Tunturibacter psychrotolerans: one gene and its partner. The protein of the gene in region 1 binds, or shares a complex with, the protein of each later gene. Links are inferred from orthologs where the notes say so. Each region holds a gene or a part of one and is shown on either strand. Other genes may lie near its edges.

Region 1 (3,219 bases):
GTTGGCCTCACGGCGTCGTCGCCGCAGCACATAGGTTGTTGAATAGCCCACGATCTCAACGACTATTCACTCTCTTCCCACCGTACAGACACAATCCCTCAACAGAAGTTCCGCACGATGTACGGTAAGCTCCTGCCAGAATGAGCAGATATCCCTCGATGGTTGTACGAGAGGCGCAGAAATCATCCTCAATCGAACCTCAGCCTTTGTCTTTCTGGTTGTCATCCCCGAAGGGGATCTGCTGTTCGCCGCTGCATCTTGGCTGTCATCCCGCAGAGGATTTGCATTTCCACCTATCTCTCCAAAATCACTCCCCCGCACCCGCCTTGCTCACAGGATCAATCTGCCACAACTTTCATCCTAAGGTACGTTCGACCTCGCTGCATCTCGCCTGCCTCTCGATCAGACGACTGCTCTCTCGTCTCAAGCTCTCTTGGTCCGACTATGTTGGTCAGACCAAAAATAAAGTTAAAATTCGTGGCGTATTTTTTTGCTGCGAAAATCTCACGTCTTCTTCACCACGTTTACCATGCAAACCACCACGTTCTCACCATCAAAAAACCATCACCAGAAACTCATATTTCTCAAAACACCACTCAAAAACTCCAGCAAATACCTCACAGCCACGATCCGCACCACGACCAAAAAAAATTCTCCGTCTAAACTCATATTCAGGCAATTAAAAACTCCATCACCTCCCATAACCTCCGATTGAACGCCGCGCAACACCATGTCCGACAACTTTGCACAAACCGTAAAGCAGCAGGCAGACATCGTCCGCATCATTGGCGACTACATCAAGCTGCGCAAATCCGGCGCCCAGAACTACACCGGCCTCTGCCCCTTTCACAAAGAAAAGACAGGCTCTTTCTCCGTCAACGCCACGCACAACTACTTCTACTGCTTCGGCTGCCACGAGAAAGGTGACGTCTTCACCTTCGTCATGAAGCTTGAAAACATCAGCTTTCCCGAGGCCATCCGTGTCGTAGCCACCAGGTGCGGAATCCCTCTCCCCAAGCGCGAATTCAGCTCTCCCGAAGAGGCCCGCGAAGCCGGCACTCGCCGCCAGCTCATCGACATCCACGAAGCCGCCACGCAGTACTTCGAAGCCGCACTCAAAGCCCCTGAAGCCGCCCGCGCCCGCGAATACCTCACTGGCCGCGGCGTCACCGCCGACACCATCGCAAAGTTCCGCATCGGCTACGCCCCCGACGACTTCAACCACATGCGCGAGCAACTGGCCAAACACTTCCCAGACGAAGTCCTCCGCACCAGCGGACTCTTCAGCGCAAAAGAACAAAGCGACGGCGGACAAGGCCAACTCTACGCCCGCTTCCGCAAACGCATCACCTTCCCCATCGCCAATGAACAAGGCAAAACCATCGCCTTCACCGCACGAGCCCTCGACGCTGAAGACGAAAAGGGCCGCCCCATCGCGAAGTACCTCAACTCTCCCGAAACCGCGCTCTACAGTAAAGGCCAAGTCCTTTTCAACCTAGACAAAGCGAAAGCCGACATCCGCGCCCTCGGCTTTGCGCTACTCGTCGAAGGCCAGATGGACTGCATCTCCGTCTACATGGCTGGAATCAAAGGCGTCCTCGCCACCTCCGGCACTGCCTTCACCGAGATGCAAATCCGTCTCCTCAGCCGCTTCACCAAACGTGTCATCGTCAACTTCGACCCCGACACTGCCGGCACCACCGCGACAGAAAAATCCATCGCCCTCCTCACCGAAGAGGACTTCGAAGTAAAGATCGTCACTCTCGAAGGCGGACTCGACCCTGACCGCTACATCCGCGAGCAAGGCGTCCAGCAGTACATGGCAGCTCTGCGCAACGCCAAACGCCACTCCGACTACCTCATCGACCGCGCCCGCGAACAGTTCCCCGGCCGCACCTCCGACGCGAAGGTCAAAGCTCTCAACTTCCTCCTCCCCCACATTCGCCGCATGCCCAACCGCATTCAGCGTGACGAATTCGCCGCCGACGCCGCACAAAAACTAGCCATCGACTCCGCCATGCTCCGTCAAGAGCTCAAACAAGCCGCCGCCCAGCGCATTGAAAGCGTTCGCTCCCACACCCACGACCCCGCCAGCGAAACCGAACGTGTCCTCATCCGCGCCCTTGTGTTGCCCGAAACCGACCCCGCCCGCACCCTGGCCGCCGAGCAACTCGTACAGCATCCGGAGTGGTATGACAGTCTCCCCGCCGCCACGCTGCTCGAGTCTCTCGCTAGCGCCCCGGCTCCGCCCAATCCGCTCGACGCAGCGCCCGACCAAGCCAGCCGAATTCTCTTAGCGCGCACCCTTCAGGACACAGAAGACCCCGACACAGCCTCCTCCAACGCGCAATCCATGACTGAGCGCGTAAAAAATGCACTCGAAACTCTCAGGTATCGTCAGCTCGAACGCCGCCAGCGCGAGCTTCGCAGCCTAATGAACGAAGCGGCTCGTCGAGGCGACCATGAAATGCTGACCACCCTCACCGAAGAACAACGTCAGACGGCTCGAAAACTTCGCGAACAATCGACCTAGGTCGATTTGTGGAACTCCTGCCTGACCAAAGGGTTATAAGAAAGTAGACTTGCTCTGTATCTAAGAAAATAAACATCAGCTATGACTATGGACGTCTCCACAAAGCGAAGACTGATGCTCGGCTTCCTGACCAACTGGATTGGGAAACTCTCGTCCACAGTCATTCAGTTCGTGCAGATCCCAGTCTTCCTCCACTTTTGGAGCGTCCCTCTCTACGGCGAATGGATGATCGTCAACTCCATTCCCGCCTATCTCAGCTTCAGCAACGTAGGCTTCGGCTCCGTCGCAGGCAACGAAATGACCATGCTGGTCGCCCGCGATGACCGCGCCGCCGCGCTCCGCGTCTTCCAGAGCTGCTGGTGGTTGATTGCCATCATCTGCACCGCAACCATCATCCTGCTCTCCGGAACGCTCTACTATCTTCCAGCCTCCCACCTCCTCCGGCTAACCACCTTGGGCGAATCCGATACCAAGTGGATCATCTTCTACCTCGGCGTCTCCGTCCTGCTAGGCCAGCTCGAGCAACTACTGCAGTCGGCCTACCGAGCCATTGGCCGCTATCCCTACGGTACCTTCCTCAAGAACATGTTCTCCCTGTTCGCCTTTGGCTGCATGATCGGCGCCGTCATTCTAGGCGCAGGCGCACGAACGACGGCGCTGGTCTTTGCCACGGTCAACGTGGCCAT
Region 2 (3,168 bases), 130 kb from region 1 along the record:
GCGGCGCTGAAGGTGCAGTTTCCCGATCTGTTTCAGGATTACAAACACAAATAATTTTCGGGGCTCTCTGCTTATGGTGAAGGGCCCGTTTTCAAGGGTATTTCAGAAAACCACGTCGTCTGGACGTGGTTTTTTGCGTGGCTGGACGTGGTGGGATGTGTGGTGGATGTGGTGTTTTAGCACCGTGGGTTTTGGTGGCTAAAAATGTGCCAGGTTTTTGAGATTTATTTTGGCCCGGGTGCTCAGACAAAAGCAGATCCCCTTCGGGGATGACAGCAAGAACTGCAACTGCAACTGCAATTGGCCCTGCGCCAACGTGACGGGTTGTTATTGGGTGACTTCGCCCTCGGGTTCGTCGGTGGGGTTTTCGATTTCGGCTTCGAAGCCTTCGAGGAGGCGGTTGAGGAAGGCTTCGGGGTCGGTGCCTTCGTTCTGGAGCTGGTGGGCGAGGGCGATGTGGCGGGCAAGGTCGGCGAGGACGATGCCCCATGCGAAGGGGTCTTCCCAGGCTCCGCTGCGGATGCTGACGTGTTGGGCCTGGTTGGCGATCCAGACGCGAAGGACTTCGAAAGAGGCTTTGTCTTGTTGCGCTTCTTCGGGAATGGTAAGAACTTTTTCGACGCCCATCTTTGCTCCTGCGCAGGTTAGGTTAGGTCCTCTTACCAGCGTATAACGATTGGGTTTGAGTGAACCAAGGACGGTACTTATGAACCCTTCGATGATCTACGTGCAGTCGTAAACTAAAGACTCAGAGTTGGTTTATCCACAGCTTGCACAGCGCCACCAGCCTTCCACAGGCATGGAGCTTAGGGTAGAGAGACCCGGGTGCAGGTAAGGTTAAAGATTCATGGCTACATACCCCCATATTGTCGGAGAGCAGGAGCGACCCACGTCGGTGCATGCCGAGATGACTATTCTCGGCGGAATGCTGGTGGAGCCGGTTGCGATCATCGACGCGACGATGCTGCTGAAGACAGATGATTTTGCGCTGGACTCACACCGGAAGATCTACGATGCGATGCTGCATCTGGTTGAGGTCGGGCATGCGGTCGATATTGTCACGGTTGCCGACTACCTGAGTAAGAAGAAGGAACTCGATTCGGTGGGCGGCCTGCCGTATCTCGCTTCGCTGAGCGAGGGGTTACCGCGGAAGCTGAGTATCGAGAGCTATGTTCGTATCGTTCGCGACAAGAGCCTGATGCGGCAGTTGTTGACGGTTTGCGATATGGGGATGATCGAGGCCTCGGACCAGAGTCGCGAGGCGATCGATGTGCTGAACCAGGTGTCGAGCCGGTTGACCGAGATTTCGGAACATGCGGTGACCGGTGGGTTCTCGGATATCACGGCCATTGTGAAGGAGTCGTTTGGGTCGATTGATGCGCTGTATGAGCAGGGGCGCGAGGTCACGGGGCTGGCGACGCACTATCTCGAGTTTGACCGGATGACGAGCGGGTTGCAGGAGTCGGAGTTGACGATTATTGCGGCTCGGCCTTCGATGGGCAAGACGGCCTGGGCGATCAATATTGCGGAGAATGCGGCGGTGCGCGGAGGGAAGGTTGTTGCGGTGTTCTCGCTTGAAATGAGTAAGGCGAGTCTGCTGCGCAGAATGCTGGCCTCGCAGGCGCTGGTGAACTCGAAGGCGATTCAGACCGGGATGCTGATGCGCGACGACCGTTCGAAGCTGGTCAGCGCGCTGGAGCGGCTGATGGAGTCGAAGATGTTTATCGACGATACGCCGGGAATTACGCTGGCGGAGATGCGGGCTAAGGCTAGACGGCTGAAGCAGCAGCATGGGTCGCTGGACCTGATTGTGATTGATTATCTGCAGCTAATGACGGGCTCGGCGGGGGGACAGAAGGGGTTCGAGAATCGCACGCAGGAGGTCTCGGCGATCTCGCGTGGGCTGAAGGCGCTGGCCAAGGAGATGAAGGTGCCGGTGGTGGCGCTGTCGCAGCTGTCGCGTGCGAGTGAGCAGAGGGGTGGCGACAAGAAGCCGCTGCTGAGCGATCTGCGGGAGTCGGGTTCGATTGAACAGGATGCGGACGTGGTGTGCTTCATTCATCGCGAGGAGTACTACGATCGCGAGAATGAAGACCTGAAGGGTAAGGCTGAGATCATCATTGCGAAGCAGAGGAATGGGCCTACTGGGAGTATTCAGTTGGCGTATTTGGCGGACTATACGCGGTTCGAGAATCTGTCGCATTCCGGGGATTCGGGCGGATATTAATTCCTTGGGTTGGTGGGTTGTCGTATCGCTTTCTGTAAGGCGACTTAGCGGAACCTGTTGCTGACTTTGAGTGGAATCGTCGATTTGAATTTTGGATCTTCGTGCTGGCTGACGTGCTATAAACTGCGCTAGCGATTAGCGCGAATCTTATGGATGCTGCCAACCAGCGGGACCTGCTGTTGCCGGATGCTCTGCCGTCTGTTCTCGGTGAGGCCAAGGTCAGGGGCGACCGGCCGTGGATCTTCGGTCTGCTTGTCGCGCCGTCGGCTGTGGTTGCCAATGGGATCGTACAGGGTGGTGTGCTGGGATATCTGCTGACGCAGCAGGGCATGAGGATCGACGTCGCATCCCATTGGCTCTCCATCCTGGCGCTACCTACCTCGCTCTATTTTCTCTACAGTCCGCTGACAGACTTCCTGCTCAAGCGGCGTACTTGGCTGATGCTTGGTTCGATCGGCGCTGCTGTGCTGATGCTGCTCGCGTTTCACCAACAAAGCATCGCGGCGCCTGCTCCACTGCGGCTTATTCTGCTTAGCGGATGCCTTACACAGCTTGTGTTTGCGAGTTGTGGAGGCATGATGGGAACGCTTCACTCGGACAAGTCCCGGCACACCGCGTGTGGTTTCTTTCAGGCTGGCTCTCTGGCTTTCGGCGCGCTTGCAACGTGGTTATTGATTCGCGAAAGCACGCGCATGCCTGCGGCATCGCTTGGCTGGATGGCAGCCGCCATGATCGGACTTCCGAGCGTCTTGGCTTTTTTCGCACCGCATCAGCCCGTGGTGCGTAGCTCCGGGCTTCTGCAGACGCTCAGGATTCTGGGTCGCGAGTGCAAGGCCACCTTTCTGCGCTGGGACTCCGTTCCCTATCTGATATACGTGCTTTTGCCGGCAGGCACCGGCGCGGCGATTGGACTACTTCCGAGCATCGCGCAGTCTTACGGC

What was found.
Region 2: the proteins of dnaG (region 1) and dnaB are in contact, whole or in part, in a crystal structure (PDB 2R6A), measured with the Geobacillus stearothermophilus proteins. The link is inferred for Tunturibacter psychrotolerans from one-to-one orthologs. Residues at the interface, in WP_049624496.1 of Geobacillus stearothermophilus: Lys456, Leu457, Leu458, Pro459, Ala460, Asn463, Ala464, Leu467, Leu535, Leu536, Ile537, Ala538, Gln544, Glu545, Asp548, Tyr549, His552; in WP_033016901.1 of Geobacillus stearothermophilus: Ser13, Glu15, Ala16, Gln18, Glu91, Leu92, Asp94, Ala95, Val96, Pro97, Thr98, Ala99, Ala100, Asn101, Tyr104, Tyr105, Ile108.

Annotation. Positions count from the first base shown.
Region 1 is NZ_CP132942.1:926,640-929,858, reverse strand. The notes cover bases 234-3,131. They hold dnaG (DNA primase), read left to right. Parts: upstream 234-730; coding sequence 731-2,533; downstream 2,534-3,131. Other genes in these bases: RBB77_RS03720 (lipopolysaccharide biosynthesis protein), read left to right, coding at 2,621-3,131. In the rest of the region: more of RBB77_RS03720, read left to right, coding at 3,132-3,219. UniProt on the Escherichia coli protein: RNA polymerase that catalyzes the synthesis of short RNA molecules used as primers for DNA polymerase during DNA replication.
Region 2 is NZ_CP132942.1:792,947-796,114, forward strand. The notes cover bases 191-3,037. They hold dnaB (replicative DNA helicase), read left to right. Parts: upstream 191-847; coding sequence 848-2,227; downstream 2,228-3,037. Other genes in these bases: RBB77_RS03185 (DUF5076 domain-containing protein), read right to left, coding at 328-627; RBB77_RS03195 (MFS transporter), read left to right, coding at 2,377-3,037. Also shown: peptide-methionine (S)-S-oxide reductase MsrA, read left to right, coding at 1-54; more of RBB77_RS03195, read left to right, coding at 3,038-3,168. UniProt on the Escherichia coli protein: The main replicative DNA helicase, it participates in initiation and elongation during chromosome replication. Travels ahead of the DNA replisome, separating dsDNA into templates for DNA synthesis.